DNA from 3 places in the Nitrospirillum bahiense genome. Region 3 is predicted to be linked to each of the others. Evidence: predicted binding sites of a transcription regulator. Region 3 holds the regulator's gene; each other region holds the start of a gene.

Region 1 (10,113 bases), on a different contig from region 3:
GGCAGCGACGGCGTGCTGTACCCCAGCGTGCGCTGGCCCCAGGGTCTGGCCGCCGCCCTGTATTACCCCGACCTGATCACCCCGCCCATCCTGCAGGCCCGCACCCTGCGCTATCATTGGGATGGCCGGGCCGTGACCCGCTACATCGTCATCGGCGAGGATGAGTGGCGGGCGATGCCGGAGCCCTGAACGGAAACGGTATTGATAATGAATACCTCCAGGATACCTGCGCCCTTGGAAGCCATGGACACGCCCCCAGCATTAGGCTGGGCATACATCAAAATATGTTGACGATACTTTCTAGATACTTTATTGATACGTTATCCGAAGCACATGGGCTAACGCTGGAATCACGGGAGACGCAAATCATGACGGATAACGTATTGTCAGTCTTGGCACTTCAGTCCATCGAAAGCATTTTATCAGCGGGGGGAACACAGTCCTGGGCCTTAGATCGAGCAAGAGCCAAGTCCTGTAAGTATGCGGTCGTTTGCCGAAACGCGAACCACCCCGACAGTGAAGGCTCTGAATCGCACGGCTCCGCTTTTATGGTTGGACACATTAGCGACGTTGTTCCCTCAACCGAACGGGAGGGCCGCTGGCTCGTACTGTTCAGCGAATACGCTCTGTGCAACATACCCAATCAATGGGAAGGTCGCAATCCTGTGCGTTTTTGGACTACAGAAGACTATAGCCAGATCGATTTTAATAATCTTAAGTTTGTCCCGATGCCACAAAAGGTGAACATTGAGGAAAATAGAGGGCTGACAATACAACAAGCCAAGGCTGGACTAAGTATATACTTTGGCGTTGAGCCATCGGCTATCGAAATAACAATCCGAGGATAGGCCGGCAATAATACCATCAAGAAAACTCTTAGATAAAAACGGCCGCGCCCCGGGTGGGAGCGCGGCCGTGAACCGTGCCGACGGGGATCGCTGGATCAGCGCTCCACGAAGGCCTTCTCGATGACGTAGTGGCCGGGCTCGTTCGAGCTGCCTTCGCTCATGCCGGCCTCTTCGCACAGGTCCTGCAGATCCTTCAGCACGCCGGGGCCGCCGCAGATCATGACGCGGTCCTGGGCCGGATCGAACGGCTTCTCGCCGATGTCGGCGAAGAACTTGCCGTTTTTGATCAGGTCGGTCAGGCGGCCTTCGGTGCGGAAGGGCTCACGCGTCACGGTCGGGTAGTAGACCAGCTTGTCGCGCAGCATTTCGCCGATGAATTCGTCGTTCGGCAGGTGCTTGGTGATGTCGTCGTAATAGGCCAGTTCGGCCACGCGGCGCACGGTGTGGGTGACCACCACCTTCTCGAAACGCTCGTAGACGTCCGGGTCCTTCATCAGGCTCATGAACGGGGCGAGGCCGGTGCCGGAGCCCAGCATGTACAGGGTACGGCCGGGCAGCAGGTTGTCCAGCAGCAGGGTGCCGGTGGCCTTGCGGCCGTACAGCACCTCATCCCCTTCCTGGATGTGTTGCAGGCGAGAGGTCAGCGGGCCGTTCGGCACCTTGATGCTGAAGAATTCCAGGTGCTCTTCATAATTGGTGCTGGCCATGGAATAGGCGCGCATCAGCGGGCGGCCCTCGACTTCCAGGCCCACCATGGTGAATTCGCCGTTGCGAAAGCGGAAGGACGGGTCGCGGGTCAGCCGGAAGCTGAACAGGTTGTCAGTCCAATGATGGACATGGGTGACCTTGCCGGACAGAAACGCGCTCATCCTCGCTATACCCTCTTTCCTGACTCACCGGAAAACATCGCTTTAAGCCGGGGAGAATGGCGGTTTCCCGCCCTTCCGCAAATGCGAAAATACACTGCCCTGGATCGCTGCGACTGCATATCTGGTCGAATAGTCCAGTATTACAAGCCGATCTTGGGAAAAAATTTCCTTCCCCACCGCATAGTGCGGTCAACCAAAGGATGAGGGCGGGAGCGCGACGATGCACCTATCCTAAATGGCCACCCTGTTTGGACAGGGGTTGTTTGCGCTTTCTTTACGGGATGGGCCCCAGAATGCCCTTCCCGATCCTGGGGAGAGGACATGGCCGTGGACACCCACCAATCGATACCACTGCGCGCCGACGCCGGCACGCTGATCGCCGACATCGCCTCCGAGGTCGGGCGCCTGAGCGTCGACATCGCCGATGTGGTCGGCAGCATCCATCAGGTGGACAGCGCCATCGACAACCAGGGCAAGCAGCTGGCCGACATCCAGGCGGCGACGCGCGACATCGTCGCCAGCAATCGCGCCATCGCCGGCATGGCCCAGGCGACGCAGGGTGTGGCCGCCGGCGCGCGGCGGGACATTGACGCCTCCGCCGGCGAAATCCGCCAGTCGCTGTCCGCCATCGGCGACCTGGTCGCGGCGGTGAACGCCAGCGCGGACGAGCTGGGCGGGCTGGAGGGCGCCATGGGCCGGGTGGCCCGGGTGTCCAGCGATATCAACCGCATCGCGGCCCAGACCAACCTGCTGGCCTTGAACGCCACCATCGAGGCGGCGCGCGCCGGCGAAGCCGGAAAGGGCTTCGCCGTCGTCGCCACCGAGGTGAAGGCCCTGGCCCGCCAGACGGCGGAGGCCACCGCCGAGATCGACGCCACGCTGAAGGCCCTGACCGAGCAGGTGCGCCGGCTGACCGCCCGCATGGCGGCGGGGTCGGAACAGGCTGAGCGCGTGGGCCGCAGCACCGCCACCATCGGCCAGGCGGTGGAAACCGTGGGCACGGCCGTGGCCCAGGTGGAGGAGAACGCCACCGCCATCGCCGGCGCCACCGGCGATATCGCCCGGCGCTGCGACGGCTTCCAGGAGACGGTGGACGCGCTGCACCGTGACGCGGCATCGTCCGGCACGGCGCTGAAGACCGCGACCACCCACCTGGACCGCACGCTGGAACGGGCGGAGGCCATCATGATGCTGACCGCCACGTCCGGCTACGCGACGGAGGACACGCCCTTCATCAACCGGGCGCGCGAGGTGGCGGGCCAGATATCGGCCCGCATGGAACAGGCCCTGGCGGCGGGGGAGCTGACCATGGACGACCTGTTCGACACCGACCTCAAACCCATCGCCGGCAGCAACCCGCAACAATACATGACGCGCTACATCCCCTTCCTGGACGCGGCCGTCACCCCGCTGCACGATCCCGTGCTGACCATGGACCCGCGCATGGTCTTCTGCGCGCCCACCGACCACAACCGCCTGATCCCCTGCCATAATCCGCAGTTCCGCAAACCCCACGGCGCCGACCCCGTGTGGAACGCCGCCAATGGCCGCAACCGCCGCGTCTACGCCGACAAGACGGCCACCGCCGTCAGCCGCGGCACCGCGCCGTTCCTGCTGCAGACCTATCGCCGCGACATGGGCGGCGGCGTCTTCGCCCTGATGAAGGACGCCTCCGCCCCCATCTGGGTGCGCGGGCGGCTGTGGGGCGGCCTGCGGGTCTGCTACCGCGCCTGAGATCAAGGCCCAACCTATCCCTTTTCGCCGGGCTGCAACACCAGCGTCACAAGACTGGCATACGCTGGGATTAGCATGCGGTTAAACGTGCCTGCCCGGGGGGCGGGCGGCACGCGGCTGCGGTCCCCAAACCCATGGGGCGCGGCATTCAGGGGGAATGAAGCGACATGGCGAAGGTCTACCGCGTTCTGTTTCTATGCCAGTTCAACTCCGCCCGCAGCATCATGGCCGAGGCGCTGATGCGCCATTGGGCCGGCGGCCGCTTCGAGGTGTTCAGCGCCGGGTCCGACCCGCTGCCGGAATGCAACCCCATCGCCCTGGACCTGCTGACCAAGGCCCGCATTCCCACCGAGGGCCTGCACCCCAAGTCGTGGAACGAATTCGCGGGCCCCGACGTGGCGCCCATGGACTTCATCTTCCACACCTGTGACACGAGCGCCAAGGCGGAAGCGCCCCATTGGCCCGGCCATCCGATGATCGCCCACTGGGGCTTCCCCGACCCGCAGGGGTTCAAGGGGTCGGAGGTGGAACAGCGGGCCCTGTTCAATCTGCTGTTCGGCATGATCGAGCGCCGGGTGCGCATCTTCTGTTCCTTGCCGGAGCAAAGGTTGGCCCGCCTGACAGCCGAGGCGCTGACGGCGATGCACAGTGAGGAGGGTTGGGCGGCGGCCGGCTGAGCCGGCCCTTCCCCAGCCCTCCCGCCCCGTACCGGACGAGTCCCATGATGCCGCCCGACAGCCCGACGCCGGACATGATCTTGCCCCAGCCGCCGAACGGCACCCGCTACGGCATGGTGAACCGGCGCCTGGGCGTGCTGTTCGTCGGGCGGGTCAACGCCGGGCGCAGCATGATGGCGGAGGCGCTGCTGCGTCATCATGCGGGCCACCGATTCGATGCCCACAGCGCGGGCCTGACCCCTGTGGACCGGCCGAACCCCTATGCCCTGGCCCGCCTGCGGGCGGAAGGTGTCGCCACCGGCGGCCTGGCGCCCAAGCCGCTGGAGCGCTTCATGGCGCCGGACGCCCCGCCGGTGGACATCGTCATCACCGTCAGCGAGCTGGCGGCGACGGGCATGGCCGGCGCCTGGCCGGGCCAGCCGGTGACGGCGCACTGGGCCCTGCCCGACCCGGACCCCGCCCTGTATCCGGATGCCGACGCGCCTGAGGTACTGGTGGACGCCATCTTCCAGGATTTACGGCGACGCATCGATGTGTTGTCCGTCCTGCCCGCCCACTGCCTGCTGGCGCTGAGCCAATGGCCGGATGAGGACGACGACGGGCTGCGCACCGCCTGATCCCGCAAGAGGGCACGCCCCCGGGGTGGATAATTAAGCCCCCGATGGATAAAGCATACCCAGGGCGGCCGATAATTCAGCTGGACATAGCAATCGTTGCATTTTTTCCGGAATTTGCGAAAAGCGAGTGCCGTGTTGTGACACCGCTCACTGGCAGCGGCGCGACGCCCTGCCCATAGTCCGCTGCAATAATGAGGGCCCATGGGATCGGACGGATCGGGTGCGGGGGCATCGGATCGCCGGGGACAGGCCATCGTTTAGGAAAGCGCACCGCTGCCGGCTGTAGCCGCCTGCCCTTGGGGTTTTCTTGGGGGCGAGGCGGCGCGGGAGGGTTTGCCCTTCGCATCCGGCAGACAGCCATCGCCCGGTTCACGCCGTGGCGGCGCGTTGCCGCGCGTGTGCGATTTCGAGACCGACACCATCGCCCACCCGGCGGGATCGTCCCGCCGGCACCCGGGCATTTTGCGCCGAGCGAGACCAAGACCATGGAATCCCAATCGACCGTGACCACCGTGCCGAAACCGGGTGCGCCGCCGACGGGACTGTCGCGCACCGACTACCGGGGGCAGGACGGCCGCCAGCGGCCGCCGCGCATCGCCCTGTTCATGGTCATCACCGTCATCGCGCTGGCCATCATCGGCGGCCTGTTCGTGTACTTTGACCGCAGCGTGAGGCCCGTGATGATCGGCCAAATCCTGAAAAAGATGACGCCGCCGCCGCCGCCGGTCGCCACCGCCGTGGCCAAGACGGAGGATGTGCCGCAGCTGCTGCCCGCCGTGGGCACGCTGCAGGCCGTCCACCAGGTCACCGTGACGCCCGAGGTGGGCGGGTCCGTGACCAAAATCCTGTTCCAGTCCGGCGCCACGGTGACCGCCGGCACGCCCCTGCTGCAGCTGAACGACAAGCCGCAGCAGGGCGACCTGGCCAACTATAAGGCCCAGGCCAAGGTGGCCGAGCTGGACCTGGCCCGCTATCGCGCCCTGGTGGCCAAGCAGGCGACCTCTCAGCAGACGGTGGACCAGCAGGCGGCCGCCTTGGATCAGGCCAACGCCAACATCGCCAAGACCAACGCCCTGATCGCCCAGCTGCTGGTGCGGGCGCCGTTCGACGGCGTGCTGGGCGTGCGCCAGGTGGATGTGGGCCAGTACGTCAAGGCCGGCGACGCCATCGTCACCCTGACCGACCTGGACGAGCTGTACGCCAACTTCACCCTGGCGGAAGGCGAGCGCGGCCGCGTGGCCGTCGGCCAAGCCGTGCGCGTGACCGTGGATGCCTTCCCCGGCCGCGTGTTCGAGGGCACCATCACCGCCATCGATCCCCAGATCAGCAGTGACACCCGCACGGTGAAGCTGCAGGCCACCATTCCCAACAAGGATCATGCCCTGCAGCCCGGGATGTTCAGCAACGTCACCGTCGTGCTGCCGGCCACGCCCAACCAGGTCACCCTGCCGGAAACGGCCGTCGATTATTCGCTGTACGGCAACAGCGTCTATGTGGTGCGTCCCACAGTGGACAAGGACGGCAAGCCGGTGAATGGCGAGGATGGCAAGCCGGCCCTTCACGTGGACCGCGTCTTCGTGAAGACCGGTGACCGCGCCGACGGCAAGGTCGTGGTGCTGAGCGGCGTCAACCCGGGCGACCGGGTGGTGGCCGTGGGCCAGAACAAGCTGCAGAACGGCGCGCCCGTGAGCCTGTCGGAGCAGGGCGCCCCGCCCGCGCCGGCCCAGACGCCGCGTCCCTGATCCAGCCATAGACCCGAAATCAGGACCGGCCGCGCCCATGGCGGCACGCGGCCGGTCCCAGGGAACACCCCGACCATGAAATTCACCGATCTATTCATCAAACGGCCTGTGCTGGCGCTGGTAGTCAGCCTGCTGATCCTGCTGCTGGGCCTGCGGTCGCTGTCGACCCTGCCCATCCGGCAGTATCCCAAGCTGTCGTCCACCACCATCAGCATCACCACCGTCTATCCCGGCGCCACGGCCGACCTGATGCAGGGGTTCATCACCACCCCCATCGAACAGGCGGTCGCCAGCGCCGACGGCATCGACTACATGACCAGCAACTCCGTCCAGGGGCAAAGCACGGTCACGGTCTACGTCAAGCTGAACTATGATCCCAGCCAAGCCATGACCGACGTCATCGCCAAGGTGCAGCAGGTCAAGTACCTGATCCCGAAAGAGGCGAACGACCCGGTCATCACCAAGTCGACGGGTGACACCACGGCGGTGATGTACCTGAGCTTCGCGTCCAAGGAGCTGCCGGGCTCGGCCATCTCCGACTATCTCACCCGCGTGGTGCAGCCGCTGATCGCCACGGTCGACGGCGTCGCCTCGGCCGACATCCTGGGCGGCCAGACCTTCGCCATGCGTCTGTGGCTGGATCCGGCCCGCATGGCGGCGCGCGGCGTCTCCGCCGACGACGTGGCCAACGCCTTGCGCAACAACAACGTGCAGTCCGCTCCAGGCCAGGTGAAGGGCCTGTTCACCGTGTCCAACGTCACCGCCGACACCGACCTGACCAGCGTGGAGGATTTCCGCCGCATGGTGGTGAAGGCGTCGGGCGGGGCGGTGGTCCGGCTGGAGGACGTCGCCTCCATCTCGCTGGGCGCCCAGAACACCAACAGCGCCGTCATGTTCAGCGGCCTGAACGCCGTGTTCATCGGCGTGCAGGTGACGCCCACGGGCAATCCGCTGCAGATGGTGCAGAACGTGCGCGAGAAGATCCTGCCGGAGATTCAGCGCAACCTGCCGCCCGCCATCGAGATGAAGGTGGCCTACGATGCCACCAACTTCATCAACGCCTCGATCAGCGAGGTGGAGCACACGCTGATCGAAGCCATCGCCATCGTCATCGTCATCATCTTCCTGTTCCTCGGATCCCTGCGATCGGTGCTGATCCCCGTGGTCACCATCCCGCTGTCGCTGATCGGCGCCTTCACCCTGATGCTGGCGGCGGGGTTCAGCCTGAACCTGCTGACCCTGCTGGCCATGGTGCTGGCCATCGGCCTGGTGGTCGACGACGCCATCGTGGTGGTGGAGAACGTCTACCGCCACCTGGAGGAGGGCAAGACACCGGTGCAGGCAGCCCTGGTCGGCGCCCGCGAGATCGCCGGGCCCGTCATCGCCATGACCATCACCCTGGCGGCGGTCTACGCCCCCATCGGCCTGCTGGGCGGCGTCACCGGGGCCCTGTTCCGCGAATTCGCCTTCACCCTGGCGGGGGCGGTGGTCATTTCGGGTGTGGTGGCGCTGACCCTGTCACCCATGATGGCGTCGGTGCTGCTGCCCAAGGGCGGCGACCACACCGCGTTCTCGCGCTTCATCGACCGCGCCTTCAACGGCCTGGCCAACTTCTATGAGCGGCGGCTGACCCGGGCGCTGGACTATCGTCCCGTCATCCTGCTGTTCGCCGTGGTCGTGCTGGCCAGCATCCCCTACCTGTACCTGCACGGCCGGTCGGAACTGGCCCCGGAAGAGGACCAGGGCATCCTGTTCAGCGTGTTCAAGGGCCCGCAATACGCCAACATCGACTACACCCAGCACTATGCGCAGCAGCTGGACGCCGCCGGCGGCACCCTGCCCGAAGGGCGGGAGCGCTTCCTGATCAGCGGCACCACCGGCACCAGCCAGGGCATCGCCGGCGTGCTGCTGAAGCCGTGGGGGGAGCGTGACCGGCCCATCCAGCAGTCGCTGGCGGCGCTGCAGGCGGCCTTCAACCAGGTGCCCGGCGAAAAGGCCCTGGTGTTCAACCTGCCACCCCTGCCCGGCACCACCGGCGGCCTGCCGGTGCAGATGGTGCTGAACGGCACCCAGGGCTTCCCCGCCCTCTATGAGGCGATGGACAAGATCAAAGCCGCCGCCGTCGCCAGCCACAAGTTCCTGGTGGTGGACAGCGACCTTGACTACAACACCCCCGTGGTGCGCATCCACATCGACCGGTCCAAGGCCAACGAGATGGGCGTCACCATGGCCAGCATCGGCGATACCCTGGCCCTGATGGTGGGTGAGAACTACGTCAACCGCTTCAATCTGCAGGGCCGGTCGTACGAGGTCATCCCCCAGGTGCCGCGCATCGACCGCCTGACGCCGGACAAGCTGACGCGCTTCTACGTCACCTCCGTCACCGGCGACCAGGTGCCGCTGTCCACCTTCCTGCGCCTGGAAGAGGGCACCGATCCCAACGCGCTGACCCACTACAACCAGATGAACTCCGCCACCTTCCAGGCCGTGCCCATGCCGGGCGTGTCCATGGGCGAGGCGGTGGCCTTCCTGGAAGACCAGGTGAAGCAGCTGCCGGCCGGCTACAGCCACAGCTATCTCAGCCAGACCCGGCAGTTCGTCGAGGAAGGCAACCAGCTGGCCATGACCTTCGGCTTCGCGCTGATCGTCATCTTCCTGGTGCTAGCGGCGCAGTTCGAAAGCCTGCGCGACCCGCTGGTCATCATGGTCAGCGTGCCCATGTCCATCTGCGGCGCGCTGATCCCGCTGTTCATCGGCATCACCTCGATCAACATCTACACCCAGGTGGGCTTGGTGACCCTGATCGGCCTGATCTCCAAGCACGGCATCCTGCTGGTGGAATTCGCCAACGAGATGCAGGTGAAGGAAGGCTTGGGCCGGCGGGAAGCCATCCTGCACGCCGCCCGCGTGCGCCTGCGCCCCATCCTGATGACCACCGCCGCCATGGTGGTGGGCCTGCTGCCGCTGCTGATCGCGTCGGGCGCCGGTGCCGCCAGCCGCTTCTCCATCGGCTTGGTGGTGGTGACCGGCATGTCCATCGGCACGCTGTTCACCCTGTTCGTCCTGCCGGCGGTCTATACCCTGCTGGCCAAGGATCACAAGGCGGCCGCCAGTTCACGCCGCCTGCGGGAGATCGCCGAGGTCGCCTGACGGCGCTTCAGCGGTGCTGGGTATGGAAAACGGCCGGGGGTGTTCCCCGGCCGTTTTCTTTTGGGGGCGCAGCGCCCTGGCCAAAGGTGAGCCCCCTTTTGCACCGGGCTGCTCGCGTTGACACCGGAACAAAAGCGGAACATTATCGGGGGTGGGGGAACGGCGCGCCGCGCTGGCCGGCGGCCCCGTCGCGGTGGGACCGCATGAGCCAGCGCCCTGAAAATCCTTGGTTCTGGTATCGGCGGAGGCCTGCCGTGGTGCGCGTGTTCATGTCTTATTCCCACGTCGACGAAGCCCTGCGCGACCGGCTGGAGGTGCACCTGGCACCCCTGAAGCGCCAGGGCGTGGCCCTGTGGCACGACCGGCGCCTGCTGGCCGGCGACGCGCTGGAGGACGGCATCGGTGCGGCCCTGGCCGAGGCCGACGTGGTGCTGCTACTGGTCAGTCCGGATTTCCTGGCATCCCCCGCCTGCCAT
Region 2 (10,113 bases), on a different contig from region 3:
ACAGCGACCCCCTGCTGGACATCTCCGCCTCCGCCACCAAGGCGGACTTCACGGCCATCCTGAACATCACCGGCCGCCTGTCCAAACCCACCGTTGCCCTGACCTCGGACCCGCCCCGCCCGCAGGACGAGGTGCTGTCCCGCCTGCTGTTCGACCGGCCGATCAGCCAGATCAGCGCGCTGGAGGCCTTGCAGTTGGCGCAGGGTGTGGCCCAGCTGTCGGGTGTGCTGGGCAGCGGCCCGGGCATCCTGGACAACGTGAAGCGCAACCTGGGCATCGACCGGCTGGAATTCTCCAGCGCCGCCGTCGGCTCCAGCGCCTTCGGCACGGTCACCGCCGGCCGCTACATCAACAGCCGCACCTATGTCGGCGTCAGCCAGTCGGTGGGCGGCACCGGCACCAACGTCACCCTGGAATACGCCCTGACCTCCCGCCTGCGCCTGAACGGCGCCGTCGGCAGCACGGACGACACCGTGGGCCTGAAGTACCAGTGGGATTATTGAGGGTGAGGAAAACTAAATGGTCCGGCTGCTAGTATCCACCCTGGATATCCTGGGCATAATAACAATGCCCACCATTTTTCTTTTTCTCGCAATGTTACCTCCACTTACCGATCTAAAGCCGGACATTGGAGGAATAATTATGGATAACATTTTAGAAATTGTTAAATTTTTCATTGCAGCAATAATATTGTCTTTTGTCTGGATGTCTAAAAGGTACATCGATAAAGAAAAATCTGGGACGGGCCGAATGTATAATCGGGATTTAATATTACTAACAATGTACATTCCTGGCGGAATTTTAATTGCCGTCCTTTTCTTCTATAAGATCTTTATAGTTTAAAAGCGAAGGCTTTCTTAAATCGTCGATACGATTATCAGCCAAGTTGGCCCCCACGCCCGCAGGAGAGGATAGGTGTTGTTCAGCGCCACGTCCCTATCTACTTACTAATAAAAGCCCCGACCAGATCCTGCAGGTTCTCCGGCACCAGGGAGAAGAAGCTGAGCAGGGCCATCAGGCCCACCACGCCCAGCACGACGCCGGTGCCCCGGTTGATCCACAGGACGAGGCGCGGTGTGAAGTGGTGGCGGATGAGGAAGGTGCCGCCGCACAGGATGGACCACCAGGTCAGGGACCCCAGGAACACGCCCAGGGTCATGGTGCCGGCCTTGGCGTGGTCCAGGGCGCCGCCGAAGCCCACCACCACGGTGATGATGCCCATGATGGTGATGGGGTTGGTCACCGTCAGGAACAGGCCGGTGCCGACGGAGCCGATCAGGTTGCCGGCGTCGGGCGGGCTGTTCTTGCGCTCGTGCGGTTCCTTGAGCAGCGAATGGATGGCGGCGCCCAGCAGGAAGATGCCGCCGATGAGGCGCAGTTCCTTCACGTGGCCCAGCAGAGCGTCCAGGATGGCGTTGACGCCGAAGGCCGCCACGCCGCCGAAGAAGCCGTCGGCCAGGGCGGAGCCGAAGCCGGTGGCGAGCCCCGCGATGATGCCCCGCTCCACCGTCCGCCGGATGCACAGCAGCCCGATGGGGCCGACCGGCGCCGCGATGGCCAATCCCAGGACGATACCCCGGATCAACACGCCGAAATCATCGAACAATGCGGACTATCCCTGAGAAGTAAGGCAGGCGGCACCCCGGAGGGTTCCGGGCGCGGACGCCGCACTGAACATGGGGCCGCCCCCGTGATGCAACATCGGCGCACCGGGCGCAACGCCTAAGGCGATCTATAGCCCTGTGCAGTTGAAGAGTTCGCGGCGTCAGACACCGCCGAACAGGTCGCGCACACCCAGTTCGTCGCCGCGCCGACGCTCCAGTTCCTGCGAATAGCGGCGCAGGGCGTAGGCCTCGGTCAGGTAGCCGACGACGCGGCGGCTGCTGACCCCCTCCACCACCGGCAGGCTGTCGGCGTCCCAGTCCGCGAAGCGCTGCAGGGCCATGCGCACCGACTGGTCGGGCAGCAGGAAATGCTCACGGTCGCGTGCCAGCTCCGCCGCCCGCTGGTCGGCCGGCAGCTCGTGCTGGGGGTCGTGCACGGCGTTCATGTCCACCCGGCCGGCGAAGGCGCCGTTGGGATCCAGGGCGAACACCGTCTTGGCGCTGCCGGGCGGGTAGTGGCCGCGCAGGGCGCCCAGGGTGATGTCGGCCGGCACCGTCTTGGGGTCGCCGCGCATCAGCCGGCCCACGGTCATGTCCTTGACCCAGCCGATGTCGTGACCGCCCCGGATCTGCACGCCGCGCTGGTGGAAGCGCCAGGTGGCGAAGGAATAGCCGAAGGTCTCGCGCACCAGCAGGGTGGAGGCGATGACCCCCATGAGCACACCGGCCGAGGCGCGCAGGTCGCCCGTCAGCTCCAGCACCAGCAGCACCATGGTCACGGGCGCGCCCACGACGGCGGCGGCGAAGGAGCCCATGCCCACCAGCATGACGGCGGAGCGCTGGGCCACCAGGTCCCAAGGCAGCAGGGTCCCGATGTCGGACACCATGCTGCCGAACAGGCTGCCCAGCAGCAGCGAGGCGCTGAACAGGCCGCCACGGAAGCCCGCTCCCAGGCACAGGGCGGACGCCACCACCTTTGCCACCAGCATGACGAAGGCCAGGCCCAGGCCGTAGCCATGGTCGAAGCCGTACTGCAGGGCACCCTGCCCACCCCCCAGCACCCCCGGGAGCACCAGGGCCATGGGCCCCAGCAGCAGCCCGCCCAGGACGGGGTGTAGCGCGCGGGGAATGGGCAGCTGGCGGAACAACCGTTCCGCATGCGTGACGGCCTGCATGGTGAGGATGGCCAGGGCCCCGGCGGCAAGGCCGACCAGCAGGAAGGTCGCGAAATCGCCGCCCCGGATGACCGGCGGCTCGGCCAGGATGAACAGGGCCGGGCGGTTCAGCGCCATCTGCGCCACCTGGTTCGCGACCACGGCGGCGACGCAGACGGGCGCCAGCGTCGCCATGGTGTAGGTGCCGATGACCAGTTCGAACGCGTAGAAGGCGCCCGCCAAAGGGGCGGTGAAGGCGGCGGAGATGGCCGCCGCCGCCCCACACCCCACCAACGTGCGCAGATCATTGCGCCGCAGGTTCAGCCGCCGGCCGAAGTTGGACGCCAGGCCGGCGCCGGTCTGGGTGAAAGCCGCCTCCATTCCCACCGAACCGCCGGCGCCGTGCGACACGACGATGGACAGGGTCAGGCGCAGGCTGTCGCGCAGGGACATGCGGCCGCCATACAGGGCGTTGGCTTCGATGGGGTCGACGGTGTCGCGGGCGCGGCGGAACAGCAGGCCCAGGCCCGCCAGCAGGGCGCCGCCCACCACTGGTGCGGCCAGCGCCAGGCTGGACGGGATGAACAGGGCGCTGCTGATGTGATCGCCGAACGGCACCTTGAAGGCCAGGCTGTGCAGCGCCAGCACCAGGGCGTGCAGCCCCGCCACCGCCAGGCCCACGCCGATGCCCACCGGCACGCTGAGCAGGGCCAGCGACAGCTCGGAGGAGCGCAGGCCCTTGGGCGTCAGGGCGTGGGTCAGCGCACGCCAAACCACCGGCAGGCGACGGCTGGCGCGCCGGCGGGGGCCACCCTGCTGCGCCGCCTGTTGTGGTCCATGGGTCGAGCCCACCGCCGCCGCAGCCGTTCCCTCCGCCTCTGGCGCGGACTCCGGGCCGGAGGGCGCGGCCGGTGTCTGCGGGGAAGGCGGAAAGGTATCCATGGTATCGGGGAAATGGGGCCGCGTCCGGTCAGGACAAGGGTGATAGCAGGGGACCAGCCCGATATGGACGATAAAAGCGGCGCTTCTATGGAAAAGGGCGGCCCCCCCGGAGGAGGCCGCCCTTCAGTCCCGCAACGCGGCCTTCGGCCGGATCAGCCGAAGCGGCCGGTGATGTACTGCTCGGTCTTCTCTTCCTTGGGCGCGGTGAAGATGGTGTCGGTGGCGCCGTATTCCACCAGCTCGCCCAGGTACATGAAGGCGGTGAAGTCGGAGACGCGGGCCGCCTGCTGCATGTTGTGCGTGACGATGGCGATGCAGTAGTCGGGCTTCAGCTCATCCACCAATTCCTCGATCTTGGAGGTGGAGATGGGGTCCAGCGCCGAAGTCGGCTCGTCCAGCAGCAGCACGGCCGGGCGCACGGCCACGGCGCGGGCGATGCACAGGCGCTGCTGCTGGCCGCCGGACAGCGACAGGCCGCTCTGGCGCAGCTTGTCCTTGACCTCGGTCCACAGCGCGGTCTTGCGCAGCGCCTCTTCCACGCGCACGTCCATGTCGGCGCGGCTCAGCTTCTCATACAGCCGGATGCCGTAGGCGACGTTGTCGTAGATCGACATGGGGAAGGGCGTCGGCTTCTGGAACACCATACCGACGCGGGCGCGCAGCAGGTTCAAATCCTGCTTGGGCGACAGCAGGTTCTCGCCGTCCAGCAGCACCTCACCCTCGGCCCGCTGGTTGGGGTAGAGGTCGTAGATGCGGTTCAGGATGCGCAGCAGCGTGGACTTGCCGCAGCCGGACGGGCCGATGAAGGCCGTCACCCGCTTGTCGAACAGCGGCAGGTTGATGTTACGCAGGGCGTGGAAGCCGCCGTAATAGAAGTTCAGGTTGCGGACGCTGATCTTCTCGCGCATGTCGCCATCGGTGGCGAGGGCCGCCTGGGACTGTTCCGCCGTCATGGAAAGCGCGGTCATGGGGATCACTGGCCTTTCTTGGTGCCGATGGAAGCGAGCATGCGGGCGCCGATGTTGAGCGCGAGGATGGCGACCGTGATGAGGAGCGAACCGCCCCACGCCAGGCGCTGCCAGTCCTCATACGGGCTGAGGGCGAACTGGAAGATGGTGACCGGCAGGTTCGCCATGGGAGCGTTCATGTTGACGCTCCAGAACTGGTTGTTCAGGGCGGTGAACAGCAGGGGCGCCGTCTCGCCGCTGATGCGGGCCACGGCCAGCAGGACGCCGGTCATGATGCCGCTGCGCGCGGCGCGGTAGGTCACCTGCACGATGACCTTCCAGCGCGGCGCGCCCAGGGCGGCGGCGGCCTCGCGCAGGGAACCCGGGACCAGGTTCAGCATGTCCTCGGTCGTGCGCACCACCACCGGGATGACCAGCACGGCCAGCGAGATGGAGCCCGCCCAGGCGGAAAAGTGGCCCATGGGGACCACGACGATGGTGTAGATGAACAGGCCGACGATGATGGAGGGCGCGGACAGCAGGATGTCGTTGATGAAGCGCGTCACCTCCGCCAGCTTCGTGCCCTTGCCGTATTCGGCCATGTAGGTGCCGGCCATGATGCCGATGGGCGTGCCGATCACCATGCCCAGCACCGTCATGACGATGCTGCCGAAGATGGCGTTCAGCAGGCCGCCGGTGCTGCCGGGCGGCGGGGTCATCTGGGTGAACAGGCCCAGGCTGATGGCGCTGAGGCCGTTGATCAGCAGGACCGCCAGGATCCAGACCAGCCACAGCAGGCCGAAGACGGCGGCGCCCACGGCCAGGCCCATGGTGATGGTGTTGCCAACCTTGCGGCGCTTATAGCGGCCCATCGCAAAGTTGGTGCCGGGAGGGGTGGTGTCGGTGATGGCCATGGATCAGGTCCCCGCCTTGCGGTTCATGCGCACCAGCATCAGCTTGGCCAGCGACAGCACGATGAAGGTGATCACGAAGAGCACCAGGCCCAGCGCGATCAGGGAGGAGGTGTAGGTGTCGCCCACCGCCTCGGTGAACTCGTTGGCGATGGCGGCCGAGATGGTGGTGCCCGGCGCCAGCAGCGAGGAGGCGATGCGGTGCGAATTGCCGATGACGAAGGTCACGGCCATGGTTTCACCCAGGGCTCGGCCCAGGCCCAGCATGACGCCGCCCACCAAGCCCACGCGGGTGTAGGGGATGGTGATGTCGCGCACCACCTCCCACGTCGTGGCGCCCAGGCCATAGGCGCTTTCGCGCAGCATGGCGGGCATGGTCTCGAACACGTCGCGGGTGATGGAGGTGATGAAGGGCAGGATCATGATGGCCAGGATCAGGCCGGCCGTCAGCACGCCGATGCCGTAGGGCGGGCCCTTGAACCAGGCGCCGATGCCCGGGATGGTGCCCAGCGTGTTGATCAGGAAGGGTTGCACGGTCCGCTGCAGGAAGGGCGCGAACACGAACAGGCCCCAGATGCCGTAGATGATGCTGGGGATGCCGGCCAGCAGCTCGACCGCGATGCCGATGGGCCGCTTGGCCCAGGCGGGACACAGCTCGGTCAGGAAGATGGCGATGCCGAAACTGACGGGCACGCCCACCAGCATGGCGATGGCCGAGGTGACCAGCGTGCCGTAGATGGGCGCCAGGGCGCCGAACTTCTCCGTCACCGGGTTCCAGATCTCGGTCGTGACGAAGCCGAAGCCGAAGGCCTTCAGGGCCGGCAACGCGCCGTGTATGAGCGAGATGATCACACCGCCCAGGAGCGTCAGCACCAGGAGGGCGAAAAACAGGGTGGCGCCGCGAAACAGAAGGTCGTTGCGGCGCTGCGTGCGCGCCCGCGGACTTTCCGCGCTGATGTCCGATGCCTTTACCGCCATGTCCACCAAAGCACCCCTCCGGCCGTAGGCCCTGCGATAACCCGAAACGCGATGACCTAAAAAACCCGGATGTCTATCAAGGAAGCCGACAAAGAGGGAGAGGAGCCGTAGGCGACCCCTCTCCCGACCTTTGTCCCCCGGGGCCAAAGCCCCGCGGGCGCTTCCTTTTACCCGAGGACTCTTACTTCGACCAGACGGGCTTGCCGTCGGCGGTCTTCACCGTGCTCCAGGACTTCTCGACCTGGGCGACCACGGCGGCCGGCATCGGGACGTAGTCCAGCTGCTCGGCGGCGGCCTGGCCGTTGTTGTACGCCCAGTCGAAGAACTTCAGGGCCTCGGCGACGGCGGCGCCGTCCTGCGGCTGGCTGTAGACCAGGATGAAGCTGGCGCCGGTGATCGGCCAGCTGTCGGCACCGGGCTGATCGACCAGCACCAGGTAGAAGCCCGGGGCGTTGGCCCAGTCGGCACCGGCGGCGGCGGCCTGGAAGGCCTTGATCTCCGGGCTGACGACCTTGCCGTCGTGGTTCTTCAGCTTGGTGTAGGTCAGGGTGTTCTGCTTGGCGTAGGCGTACTCGACGTAGCCGATGGCGCCGTCGGTCAGCTTCACCATGTTGGCGACGCCTTCATTGCCCTTGGCGCCCAGGCCGGCAGCCCACTGCACCGAGGTGTTGGCACCGACGCGCTCCGCGAATTCCTTGTCTTCCTTGGACAGGTAGGTGGTCCACAGGAAGTTCGTACCCGACCCGTCGGAACGGTACACCGGGACGATGGAGGTCTTGGGCAGGTTCAGGCCGGGGTTCTGCGCCTTGATGGCCGGGTCGTCCCACGAGGCGATCTGGCCCAGGTAGATCTTGGCGATGGTCGGGCCATCCAGCTGGATTTGGCCGGGGGCGATGCCCTTCACGTTCACGACCGGGACGACGCCGCCCATGATCATCGGGAACTGCTGCAGGCCCGCTTCCTTCAGCTCTTCAGCCTTCAGGGGCATGTCGGAGGCGCCGAACGTGACCGTCTTCGCCTTGATCTGCTTGATGCCGCCGCCGGAACCGATGGACTGGTAGTTCAGGCCCACGCCGGTCTTGGCCTTATAGGCCTCGGCCCACTTGGCGTAGATGGGGTACGGGAAGGTGGCGCCGGCGCCGCTGATGTCGGCAGCCTGGGCGGCGCCCACCATCACCACCGCGGCCGCGGCGGCAACCATGCCCTTCAGCAGGTTCTTCGGTTGAAAGTTCACGGGATTCCCCCACGGGTTGGAACGTCTTAGTCGACCATCTCGGGGCCCCGGCCGATCCGCCCAGGGGTAGACCCCCGCGACCGCTTCCTGATCCCGTCTCGACGGGCGGACCCTAGATTCCGGGTCCTGAACCTTTGGTGACGAGTTTGTTACAGTTTTATGAAACCGTGGGCGTTTTGTCGCAGGACCACCCCTCGTTCACGCCCCGTACCGGCCGCCGGCCCTGACGTGCCGCGGCAATACCAGCCGGAACCCGGCGGCTCTCATGAGTCAACGCCGATTCTCAATTTCTTTTCAAGAGTCGGCGGACGCGCAGCCCATCGCCATTTTTTCTGCGCCGCAGCGGCATCCCCGTGGTCGCCATAAGCAGGCCCCGGGGTGCGCCCTATTCACAACACTATAGATGCAGTCGATCCGCCCGCCCTCTTTTTCAGGGCCGCCAGCCCCGTCCGGACTCTACTGCTGTAGTCCCGAATTTGTTGCGCCGCCTTACTTTAAGGCCGCTAAAACGCCCGACTCGAAACTGTTGCAGCGGCGCCACAGCTAGCCCCTTTCATAAATCTGTCAACCTTTAGCAGTCTCGCTGTCATGCTATATTGCTACCGAGCGCTTCGTTAGGGCCGCAGCCCAAACGCTCCAAACGCGTGACGTCGGCCCCGAAACCCGGGATTGGGCGGCATGCCGTAGACCGGATGATGGGAGAATCTAGGAATGAACCTGAAGACCGTGTTGCTCGCTGGCACGGTGCTGGGCGTGGCTTTCGCCGCCGCCGGCGCCTCCGCTGCAGAGACCAAGAAGTCGAACGCCGCCTCCGCCACTGCCGCCGCCGCCGCCACCCCGCTGGCCACCCAGGCGCAGATCGACGCCCTGAACAAGCAGATCCAGGCGCTGCAGGCGCAGTTGCAGGCGATCTCGGCCCAGACCGACGCCGCCAACAAGGCCGCCGCCGAGTCCAAGGCCGCCGCCGAGAAGGCCGCCACCTCGGCCACCGCCGCCACGGCGAACCTGCCCAGCATCACCTTCCCCAACGGCGTGCCGACCTTCACGTCTGCGGACAAGGCGTTCAGCTTCCAGCCCGTCGGCCGCATCCACCTGGATTACGGATACAACTTCCAGGACGCCAAGAATCCGGATACTCGCGCCAATAAGGACATCACCGACGGCTTCAACTTCCGTCGCGCCTACATCGGCTTCGCCGGCAAGGCCTTCAACGACTTCACCTACAACGTGACGGCCGACTTCCCGGGCCGCTTCAACCAGTCCGGCCGCCTGCAGACCGCCCAGCTGACCTACACCGGCTACAAGGGCTGGCTGATCGACGTCGGCGCCATGCAGCCGGCCTTCACCTTCGAAGACAGCATCAGCTCCAACGACATCGGCCTGCTGGAACGTCCCGGCATCAACAACGTCGTCACCGGCCTGATCGCCAGCGAAGGCCGCCTGTCGGCCGGCGTGCGCACCTTCGGCGACAACTACTTCGCCGACGTCTACCTGACCGGTAACAGCGTCAATACCAGCCCGTTCGGCAGCACCACCGTGCTGACCAGCACCGGCGGCGCGACCGCCTCGGTCACGTCCAGCGCCGTGACCGGTGTCGCCGACGATCAGAAGGCCGCCTTCGCCCGCGCCGCCTTCCGGCCCATCAACGATGAGCACACCATCGTCCACATCGCCGGCGACGTCGGCTACATGTACGCCCCGCCGCAGACCAACGGCGTGAACGCCGCCGGTTCGCACGTGTTGGCCCTGTCCGAGCGTCCGGAAAACCGCTACGGCGGCCTGGGCTCCATCCTGAACACCGGCAACATCAACGCCGACAGCGTCGCCATCTACGGCGGCGAGCTGGCCGCCCGCTACGACAGCTTCTGGGCCCAGGGCGAAGGCTACCAGATCGACGTGAAGCGCCGTAAGGACCTGTCCACGGCCACCAACGACCCGAGCTTCTTCGGCTACTACGCCGAAGCCGGCTGGGTCCTGACCGGCCAGAAGCGCAACTACGTCGCCAACCAGGGCGCCTTCAGCGCCCCGACGGTGGACAAGCCCCTGAACCCCGGTGCCGGCCAGTGGGGCACCTGGGAAGCCGTGGCGCGCTACAGCTTCCTGAACCTGAACTCCGACACCTGGGCCACCAACACCGCCAACCGCGTGCGCGGCGGCCAGCAGGAAGTGTGGACCCTGGGCCTGAACTGGTACATGACCAGCAACGTCCGCTTCATGCTGGACTACCAGTTCATCGACCTGAAGAAGTACTCGTCCGCCACCAACAACACCCAGGTGGGCGACAACTGGCAGTCCCTGGGCGGGCGCGTTCAGTTCACGTTCTAAGGCCAGTTCACGTTTTAA
Region 3 (10,113 bases):
CCGGCACCCGACGCCGCCTGGTAGGTGGCGGCGATGAAGCGGGTGATGCGGTTCTTCACGTGCAGCGGCCACAGCGGGACCAGCGCGATGATGGTGGAGCAGTTGGGGTTGGCGATGATGCCCTGGTGCTGCTTCACCGCCTCCGGGTTCACTTCCGGCACCACCAGGGGGACGTTGGGGTCCTGGCGGAAGGCGCTGGAATTGTCGACGACGACGGCACCGGCCTTGACCGCGATGGGGCCGTAGACCTTGGAGATGGAACCGCCGGCGGAGAACAGGGCGATGTCGACACCGTCGAAGCTGTTCTCATCCAGGGCCCGGATGGTGATCTCTTTGCCTTTGAAGGTCATGGTCTTGCCGGCCGACCGGGCCGACGCCAGCAGGCGCAGCTCGGACAGGGGGAAATCACGCTGCTCCAGGCACTCAAGCAGCTCGACGCCAACGGCACCGGTGGCGCCGACGATGGCAACGACGGGCAAGGCCATGACCTTAATTCCTCAACGACGGAAGGGTGAAACATATGGAACGAGAGGCGCCATCCTCTTGTTCGTTTCGTACCTGCGTCAAGCGGACGACTCGCAGGGCTGCCTTGTGGCCAAGGCCGCGCCGCGCAAGTTTTGGTTAGGATTTGTGTATGTCGTCCCTTGGGCGCCGAGCTCGTTTTACGCCGGTAGGACGCGACTGCGTCCGCCGGAACCTTTTGGGAAGCCGAAGGCGGACTAAAAGGTGAGGAAGCCAAGCCGCCGGATGGCGGCGCCCAGCGTTTGACGGACGACTTTAACGCATCGCCAGGATGGTGACAGCGATCGTCAGCGCGAGGATGGCGGCCCATTGCCAGCCGCCCCGTCCGCTTTTGAGGCGGGTGGCCAGGTCGTCGATGCTGCGCGGATCTATGGGCACGCCGCCGTTGTCGAGATGCTCCGCCAGGCGGTCGGCATGACGCAGCAGCAGGGGCAGCTTGTGGGCGGTGGCGCTCAGGTTGCGCACGGCCTCCGCCAGGCGCGCCTCCGGCCCCCGGTTTTCCCGCATCCACTCCTCGATCAGGGGGCGGGCCACCTCCCACATGTTCAGCTTGGGGTTCAGGGCCCGGCCCACCCCCTCCGCCGTCAGCATGCTTTTCTGCAGCAGCAGCAGCTGGGGCTGGGTCTCCATCTCGAACTGCTCGGTCACGGCGAACAGCTGGGCCAGCAGCCGGCCGACGGAGATGTCGTGCAGCGGCTTGTTGTGCACCTGTTCGCCGATGGCGCGGGCGGCCTGCATGAACAGTTCGCGCGACTGGTGGGCGGGGACGTAGCCGGCATCGAAATGCACATCGGCCACCAGACGATAGTCGCGGTTCAGGAAGCCCAGCAGCATGTCGGCCAGGTAGAGCCGCGTCTGCCGGTCCAGCCGGCCCATGATGCCGAAATCCACGGGCGCCAGGTGGCCGGACATGTTCACGAACATGTTCCCGGGGTGCAGGTCGGCATGGAAGAAGCCGTCGCGGAACACCTGGTTGAAAAAGGAATTGGCCGCTTGGCGCAGCACGTCGTCGGGGTCGAAGCCGGCGGCGCGGATGGCGTCCACCTGGTCCACGGGAATGCCGTGGATGCGGTCGATGGTCAGCACCCGCTGGCTGGTGCGGTCCCAATCCACCCTGGGGATGTTGAAGGTGACGTCGCCCTTGAAATTGTCGGCCAGTTCCGAGGCGGCGCTGGCCTCCATGCGCAGGTCCATCTCCATGCGTACGGTCTCGGCGAAGGTTTCCACCACCTCCACCGGCTTCAGCCGCTTCAGGCGGGGCAGGACGCGCACGGCCAGGCCGGCCAGCCAGAACATCAGGTCGATGTCGCGGCGGAAGGCCAGTTCCACGCCGGGGCGCAGCACCTTCACCGCCACCTCCTTGCCCTCCGCCGTCACGGCGAAGTGCACCTGGGCAATGCTGGCGGCGGCCACCGACTCGGGCTCGAAGCTCTGGAAAATCTCGCCCAGCGGGCGGCCCAGCTGCTCCTCGATGATGGCCACGGCCTGGGGCGTGGGGAAGGGGGGCAGCCGGTCGCGCAGCAGGGCCAGGTCTTCGGCGACGGCGTCGCCCACCAGGTCGGACCGGGTGGACAGGGCCTGGCCCAGCTTGATGAAGCTGGGGCCCAGCTCCTGGATGGCGGCGGCCAGGCGCTGGCCCTTGCGGCCGGGCGCCCGGTTGTTGTTCATCAGGCGCAGCACCAGGGCCACGCCCGGCGCCACGTCGCGGAATTCCTCCGGGAACAGGGCGCCATGCCGGCCCAGCGTACGCCCGATGATGTACAGGCGGCGCAGGTTGCGCAGGATGCGGAGCATGGTCAGACGCGCCAGGCGGAATGGATGGCGGCCACGCCACCCGTCAGCGGCCGGGCCTTGGCCTGGGCGAAGCCCACGGCCTCCAGCCGGCGGCACAGCGCCTCCCGCTCAGGGAAGCGGCGGATGCTTTCCACCAGGTACTGATAGCTGTCGCGGTCGCCCGCCACCACCTGGCCGATGCGGGGCAGCACCTCGAAGGAATAGCGGTCGTACAGTTCCCGCAGGATGGGCAGGTTCACCTGGCTGAATTCCAGGCAGTAGAAGCGCCCACCGGGCTTCAGCACCCGATACGCCTCGGCCAGGGCCTTGTCGATGTGGGTGACGTTGCGCAGGCCGAAGGCGATGGTGTAGGCGTCGACCGAGCGGTTAGGCAGGGGCAGCGACTCGGCATTGCCCACAGTCCACTGTAACCCTCCAGTGGGCAGGCCGCCGCGCGTTTCCGGTGCCTGGTCCCAGCCTGGCATGGACCCCTTGTCGATGCCGCGGTCGCGGCCCACCCGCACCATGGCCTCCGTCAGGTCGCAGATCATGATCCGGGCGGCGGGTGCCTTGGCCGCCATGCGGAAGGCGATGTCGCCCGTGCCGCCGGCCACGTCCAGGATGGTCTCGCCCGCGCGCGGGTTCACCAGGCTGACGAAATCCGCCTTCCACAGCCGGTGGATGCCCACCGACATCAGGTCGTTCATGATGTCATAACGGCTGGCGACGCTGGAGAACACGCCCTGCACCAGCGGCGCCTTCTCCGCCGGATTGATGGCGCGGAAACCGAAGGATCGCGCCTCGCGCTCCTGCGCCGTCAGGGCGTCGGTGGCGGTGGTGTCGGCGGTGAAGGGCGGGGGCGTGGGATGATCGACCATGGCGGCACCATAGCGTCGGGACGGGCGCTTGGGTAGCGGGCTTGGTGGGCAGGCCTGCCCCTAAAAAACGGTAGGGAAAACGGGGCAGGATAAGTGGCTTATCTGTTTGGCCGCCCTAGGCGGAAGGTCAAGCCGCCACCCCCCTTCGGGCGAAATAGCGGGCGGGGGGCTCGCCGAAGGCACGGCGGAACATGGCGATGAAGTTGCTGGGCGTGGCATAGCCCAGGGCGTCCGCCACCTCGGCTACCGCCTCCCCCTTCGCCAGGCGTTCCAGGGCCAGGGTCAGCCGGGCCTGCTGGCGCCACTGGGTCACGCTCAGGCCGGTTTCCGCCGCGAATAGGCGGCGGGCGGTGCGTTCCGACAGGCCGGCGTCGCGCGTCAGCACGTCCAGCGTGCGGTCGTCGTCCGGCGTCTCCAGCAGGCGCAGGGCCAAGCGCAACAGCCGGGGGTCGGTGGGCATGGGCAGGTGCAGCGGTTCATCCGGGGCCAGGCGGACCTCGTCCAGCAGCACGGCCAGCAGCCGCTCCTGCTCCGGCGTCAGCGTCGCCTCCAGCGGCCATTCCGCCACCCGCCGCACCAGGGACTGCAACAGGTCGCTGATGCCCATGACGCAGGGACGATCGGGCAGGCCGGCGCTGGCCTCCGGCGTCAGCAATATACCCCAGCCGAACAGCGCGCCGCTGATGGTCAACTTGTGCATCATGCCGGGCGGTATCCACCCGGCCCGCAGCGGTGGCAGCATCCAGGACCCATGGGCGGTGCGGATATGGATCAGACCGTTGGCGATGCAGAACAGCTGCCCCCGCCGATGGGTGTGCCAGTCGATCTCCCGCGTGCCGATGCGGGTCCGGTCCTCCGCGGAATGGCTGCCCCAGAAGGTCACGACGGGTGGGCCGTCTGTCCGCTCGCACATCTCCAGGAAGGCTTCCTTGGTCATGGGGGCGGTGTCGTGGGCGTGGCGCATGGGCGTTCCAAAGGGCGGATGGCTGGGCGGGCGGCTGGCGATCGGTTTGGCCGTTCCGCATTATTTTTCGTCCGACTGTCGTTATCAAGCTTGTCCTGTTTCACGGTACCGAATCCCCAGTGCGGAGTTTTGGCGGATGGTGACGAGATGGACGGGACGCAGGTGGCGATCATTGGCGCGGGCCTGGGTGGCCTGTGCCTGGCGCAGGCGCTGACGCGCGCCGGTATCGACTGCGTGGTGTATGAGCGGGACGCGGGCGTGGACAGCCGTTCCCAGGGCTATCGTCTGCGCATCGACGCGGACGGTGCCGATGCCCTGGCCCGCTGCCTTTCCCCCACCCTATATGACCTGTTCCGGCGCACCTGCGCCGTGCCCGCCCCACGCACCCGCTTCCTGGACGGTCAGCTGGCGCCGGTGACCGGCCGGGCGCCGGCGGTATGGAGCGCGGCTGATGACGGCGCCCCCCACCGGGAAGCGGCGGGCGACCTTTGCGCCCACCGCCAGACCCTGCGGGAAATCCTGTTGACCGGCGTGGCAGACCGGGTGCGGTTCGGCGCCGCCTTCCAGGCCCTGGCCGAGGGCGCCGACGGCCGGGTTCATGTCGCCTTCGCCGACGGCACGTCGGTGCGGGCCGACTTGGTGGTGGCGGCCGATGGCATCAATTCCGCCGTCCGCCGCCAGCTGATGCCTCAGGCGGAGCCGCTGGACGTGGGCGCCGTCTGCCTTTATGGCCGCACCACCCTGACACCCCAGGTGCGGGCGGCGGTGGGCGACGACCTCTGTGCCGGTACCAGCGTGGTCTTCGCCGACGGCTATGCCGGCATCGTCGAACCCATGCTGTTCGACCCCACGGAGGGCGACCGGGGCGGGCTCAGCCTCGTGGACGACTATCTGTACTGGGCGCTGATCGGCCCCAGGACCCGGTTGATGGGGCGCTTCCCCGGTGCCGCGCCGGCGGTGGTGGCGGATCATCTGGCGCGCGACTGGCATCCCCAGCTGTGCGGCCTGTTCCGGCATGCCGATCCCCGGGACATGGCGCTGCTGCCGGTGCGCAGCGCGCGGCTGGCCCGCACCTGGCCGTGTTGGGCGCCGCGGCCCGTCACCTTCTTGGGCGATGCCATCCATGCCATGAGCCCCGCCGGTGGCCTGGGCGCCAACGTCACGCTGCGCGACGCCGCCGTGCTGGCGGCCAGCCTGTCCCGCATTCCATCGGCCTCGGCGGCAGCGCGGGAGTATGAGGCGGAAATGCGCACCCGTGCCGCCCGCGCCATCCACCTCTCGGAAGTGGGCGCCGCGGCTTTATTTGCGGACGTGTTTTAAGGAGATTGAGAATGAGCCTGTTCGAGATACACGATCTCAGCCGCTTTCCCGTGGTAACGACCCGCCCCGGTACCACCCGGCCTGGCTACGCGCCGCAGTGGGAACGGGAGATGGACGCCCTGCTGGAACGGGGCCTGCCCTTCGTCATCATCATGCGTGATCCCCCGGAGGCGGAGGCGCATGAAGACCGGCGCCTGCGCGGCCTGTGGTTGAAGCGCAACCGCGACGCCCTGGCGGCGTTATGCCGCGCGGTGATCACGGTGGAGCCGAACGCGGTGCGTCGTGCCGCCTTCAAGGCCCAGGCCGTCATGGCGGTCAAGGCCTTCGGCGTGGCGATGGAGGTGGCCGCCACGGCGGATGAGGCTGCGAACCTGGCGACGGCCGCTCTCACCGCCTGATGCGGGGGCCAAGCAGCGGCACGCGGTTTCCCCTCGTGCCGCTGATATGGAAATATCAAGCCGACTTCATGTCCAGGGCGTAGCCGGCCGAGCGCACGGTGCGGATCATGTCCAACTCGGTGTCCTCGTTCAGGGCCTTGCGCAGGCGGCGGATGTGCACGTCAACGGTGCGCGGTTCGACATAGACATCGTGGCCCCAGACGATGTCCAGCAACTGCTCCCGCGAGAACACACGGCCCGGGTGCTGCATAAAGTGGCGCAGCAGGCGGAACTCGGTCGGGCCCAGGTGGATGTCGCGGCTGTTGCGGCGCACGCGGTGGGCCGCCAGGTCCATGCTGATGTCGCCGTAGCGCAGCAATTCCTCGGCCAGCGAGGGCACGGCCCGGCGCAGCACGGCGCGGATGCGGGCCACCAGCTCGGTCGGGCTGAAGGGCTTGGAAATATAGTCGTCGGCGCCGGAGTTCAGGCCGCGCACCTTGTCCGCCTCCTCACCCCGGGCGGTCAGCATGATGATGGGGATTTCGCGGGTCTTGGGGTTGCGGCGCATCTGGCGGCAGACCTCCAGCCCACTCATCAGCGGCAGCATCCAGTCCAGCAGCACCAGGTGCGGCGCCTGCTCGTCGGCCAGTAGCAGCGCTTCCTCGCCGTCGCCGGCGGTCAGCACGCGGAAGCCTTCCTTCTCCAGGTTGTAGCTCAGCAGCGTGACAAGGTCGGCTTCGTCCTCGACGATCAGAACCAAGGGCTTCAACGAGGCGTTCATGGGGTGTCCCTAAAACTGGCTGTCCGGGGTCGGGGTAAGCGGCGGTCAATCTAATCGTTTGCAGGCCCGGGCGTGGAGGGGCCCGGGGAAAGGCTCACAGATCGTCCACGGCGTCGGCGCCGTGCAGACCGCTGCCGTGCAGGTCGACATCGGCCGTGGGGCCGACGACGAAGCTGGACTGGTCATGCTTGGGCCGGACGGAGGTCAGCGTCTGGCCCAGCACCAGGAAGTGGATGGTCTCCGCGATGTTGGTCGCGTGGTCGCCCGCCCGCTCCAGATTCTTGGCGATGAACAGCAGGTGGGTGCAAGGGGTGATGTTGCGCGGGTCTTCCATCATATAGGTCAGGACCTCGCGGAACAGGCTGGTGTACAGGTCGTCCAGCTCTTCATCCCGGTTCCAGGCGTCGATGGCCTTGCCCACGTCGCGATCGATATAGGCGTCCAGCACGTCCTTCAGCATGCTTTCCACCAGCTTGCCCATGCGCGGGATGGCGCTGACGGGCCGGACGGCGGGAAGCTTGGCCAGCGCCATGCTGCGCTTGGCGATGTTGGCGGCATAATCGCCGGTGCGTTCCAGGTCGGCGGAAATCTTCAGGGCGGCCAGGATTTCGCGCAGGTCGCTGCCCACGGGCTGGCGCAGGGCCAGCATGCGCACGGCCTCCTGCTCGATGCCGCGTTCGTAGTCGTCCAGCTGATGGTCGGCCTGCATCACCCGGGCGGCCAGGTCCACGTCGCGGCGCACCACCGCCTGGACGGCGCCATCCACCTGGGCCTCGGCCACGCCACCCATCTGGGTGATCAGGTTGGACAGGCGCTGCAGCTGCTGCTCGAACGACTTAACCGTATGCTCGGCCGGCATTTTCTTACCACCCCACCCCCGGCGGTCCCGGCCGGGGCATGAAAAACGGCGGCCGGCGGGACACATCGCCGGTCGGGCAGGTGGACCATAGCGGCAGGTCGCTATGGAATTGCTACAGATAAACGACAGTTTTGTGACGGCGCATCCGGACAGGTCGCTCCCTGAAACCCATGCTGCCTCAGTGGCTTATCTCATACGGGGGTAGCGCTACCACGGGCATGGCCGGCGCCGGCCCACCCTCAGGCGGCGCCCCGGCCGCCTTCCTGTGACAGATTCGGGGCAGATTGGGGTACGGGCTTTTCCGGTTTCTCCGCCGCCTTTTCCACGCCGGGCAGGTGCACGGTGAAGGTGCTGCCCTTGCCCACCTCGCTGTCGATGGTCAACCGGCCGCGGTGGCGGTTCACGATGTGCTTCACGATGGCCAGGCCCAGGCCGGTGCCGCCCAAGGCGCGGCTGCGGGCGGCGTCTACGCGGTAGAAGCGTTCGGTCAGGCGGGGCAGATGGGTGCGGGCGATGCCCTCGCCCTTGTCGGTCACCGACACCTTGATGCCGGCCACCTTTTGCGGCGCCTGGCGGGCGCGGATGCCGGTGGCGCCCGGTGCCGGCGGCGCCTCCGCGCGTTCGAGCGACACCACCACGTCGGTCTGCTCGCGCCCGTACTTGATGGCGTTGTCGATCAGGTTCTGGAACACCTGGGTCAGCTGGTCCTCGTCCCCCTGCACGCGCGGCAGGTCTTCGCCGCCCTGAACGCGGATGGTGATCTTGCGCGCCGCCGCCTTCAGCTCCAGCATGGCGACCACGCTGTGCACCAGCTGGGCGACATTGGTCTCGCCGGTCGGGTGGGTGTGTTCATCCAGCTCGATGCGCGACAGGGACAGGAGGTCCATCACCAGGCGCGACATGCGGCCGGCCTGTTCCTGCATGATGGCCAGGAAGCGGTCGCGCGCGTCGGCATCGTCGCGGGCGGGGCCGCGCAGCGTCTCGATGAAGCCCACCAGGGTGGATAGGGGCGTGCGCAGCTCATGGCTGGCGTTGGCCACGAAGTCGGCCCGCATCTGTTCCGACCGCTTGATGGCGGTGATGTCGTGCAGGGTGACGATGGCGGTGATCTCATGCTCCGGCACGCCGTCCTCCGCCGCCGGGCGGAAGGGCGTCACCCGCACCTCCAGCACGCGCTCCACCGGCAGGGGCAGGGTGAATTCAACCCGCCGGCTGTCGCCGCCGGCCAGCACGGCGTCCACCGCGGCCAGGACGTCGGGGTTGCGCACGCTGACCGCCAGGTCGCGGTTCAGCATGCGGTCGCCAAACAGGGCGCGGGCGGCGCTGTTGGCGCGGCCCACCTTGCGCTTGTCGTCCACCAGCATCAGGGGGTCGTGCAGGGCCTCCACCACCGCCTCGTCGGCGGCCAGGCGATGCTCGATCTCCTCCCGGTGGCGCAGCCAGTTCTGGTGCAGCTGGGCGATGTCCTCCAGCAGGGCGGCGCCGGTCAGGGTGCGGGCCTGAGGCGGGGGCAGGGGTGTGCGCCGTTCGCGCACCTGGTCCAGGTAGGCGGCGATCAGCCGGCTGTCGCGCAGCACCAGGTGGCGCGCGACGGCGGTCACGGCGGCCACCAGGGCGAAGGCCGCCAGCGCCAGCAGGATGTTGAGCCGCCCGGCGATCACCAGCGCGCCCAGCAGCGCCGCCGTCGGCGCCAGCATCAGCACGGCGATGGCGACAAAACGATCGGGGCGCGTTTCCAAACGACTCATCTCCCAAACCCACCCATGCTGATTCCCGTGACACGGCCAAAACAGGCCAGGTCAAAAGTGCGCCTTCCCGTTCATTGCACCGAACATAGCGCAGGAATGGCGCCAGGAACCCACGTCATGGAAGTTTAATCCCGGGACCCGCCGTTGAGCTATCCCGCTTCATAAGAAAAGGCCACGGCCATCGGGAACTCCCCCGCCAGCCATGGCCTTCTTTTACTTAAGCACCGCCGCCGGCCATGGCCGGCGGCGTATGTATACTGGATACGCTTTTTCCGTCCGCCAGCCGCAATCAGCCTGCCCCCGGTCAGCCTGCGGTGTGCAGGCTGTCGTGGGCCGCCATGACGGCGGCGGTCAGCAGTTCGTTGGACGTGGCGCCCATCTGCACGATCTGCGCCGGCTTCTCCAGGTTGATCAGCAGCGGGCCGATCAGCGTGCCGCCGCCCATCTTCTGCAGCAGCTTGGCGCCGATGTTGGCGGTGTGCAGCGCCGGCATGATCAGCACGTTGGCCGGGCCGGACAGGCGACTGAACGGGTACAGGCGCTTCATCAGGTCGTGGTCCAGGGCCACGTCCACCGACATCTCGCCCTCATACTCGAAGTCGGCGCCCCGCTGGTCCATCAGGGCCACGGCGTCGCGCACATGCTGCGCCCGCTCCCGCATCGGCTGGCCGAAGTTGGAGAAGGACAGGAAGGCCACGCGGGGCTCATGCCCCATCTGGCGGGCCATGCGGGCCGCCCCCTCGGCGATGCAGACCAGCTGCTGGGCGGTCGGGCGCTCATGCACCGTGGTGTCGGCGATGAACACCGTCTGCTTGCGCAGCGCCAGCACCGACAGGCCGAAGGCGGGCGCGCCCTCGCGCGGGTCGATGACGTGGCCGATCTCCTCGTACG

What was found. Region 3 encodes PhoB, which activates phosphate uptake and scavenging genes when phosphate is short. Its sites were predicted from a motif close to TNTCATAAAACTGTCA; they were not measured.
Region 1: the regulator PhoB is predicted to act here: its motif matches at 3,496-3,511, upstream of FBZ88_RS13990 (arsenate reductase ArsC).
Region 2: the regulator PhoB is predicted to act here: its motif matches at 8,322-8,337, upstream of FBZ88_RS26720 (OprO/OprP family phosphate-selective porin).

What each region holds. Positions count from the first base shown of each region.
Region 1 is NZ_VITO01000008.1:209,481-219,593, reverse strand. It holds gene FBZ88_RS14005 (RES family NAD+ phosphorylase) at 1-189, shown strand, start outside; gene FBZ88_RS14000 (ferredoxin--NADP reductase) at 944-1,717, opposite strand; gene FBZ88_RS13995 (methyl-accepting chemotaxis protein) at 2,039-3,451, shown strand; gene FBZ88_RS13990 (arsenate reductase ArsC) at 3,619-4,128, shown strand; gene FBZ88_RS13985 (arsenate-mycothiol transferase ArsC) at 4,173-4,745, shown strand; gene FBZ88_RS13980 (efflux RND transporter periplasmic adaptor subunit) at 5,231-6,487, shown strand; gene FBZ88_RS13975 (multidrug efflux RND transporter permease subunit) at 6,563-9,637, shown strand; gene FBZ88_RS13970 (toll/interleukin-1 receptor domain-containing protein) at 9,907-10,113, shown strand, end outside.
Region 2 is NZ_VITO01000027.1:20,965-31,077, forward strand. It holds gene FBZ88_RS26680 (translocation/assembly module TamB domain-containing protein) at 1-503, shown strand, start outside; gene FBZ88_RS26685 (LysE/ArgO family amino acid transporter) at 941-1,606, opposite strand; gene FBZ88_RS26690 (chloride channel protein) at 1,766-3,700, opposite strand; gene pstB (phosphate ABC transporter ATP-binding protein PstB) at 3,853-4,668, opposite strand; gene pstA (phosphate ABC transporter permease PstA) at 4,674-5,561, opposite strand; gene pstC (phosphate ABC transporter permease subunit PstC) at 5,565-6,536, opposite strand; gene pstS (phosphate ABC transporter substrate-binding protein PstS) at 6,718-7,770, opposite strand; gene FBZ88_RS26720 (OprO/OprP family phosphate-selective porin) at 8,482-10,095, shown strand.
Region 3 is NZ_VITO01000013.1:64,175-74,287, forward strand. It holds gene FBZ88_RS18835 (aspartate-semialdehyde dehydrogenase) at 1-485, opposite strand, end outside; gene ubiB (2-polyprenylphenol 6-hydroxylase) at 778-2,316, opposite strand; gene FBZ88_RS18845 (class I SAM-dependent methyltransferase) at 2,319-3,173, opposite strand; gene FBZ88_RS18850 (AraC family transcriptional regulator) at 3,301-4,137, opposite strand; gene FBZ88_RS18855 (FAD-dependent oxidoreductase) at 4,285-5,457, shown strand; gene FBZ88_RS18860 (hypothetical protein) at 5,469-5,855, shown strand; gene phoB (phosphate regulon transcriptional regulator PhoB) at 5,911-6,615, opposite strand; gene phoU (phosphate signaling complex protein PhoU) at 6,710-7,474, opposite strand; gene FBZ88_RS18875 (ATP-binding protein) at 7,714-9,222, opposite strand; gene FBZ88_RS18880 (NADP-dependent malic enzyme) at 9,527-10,113, opposite strand, start outside.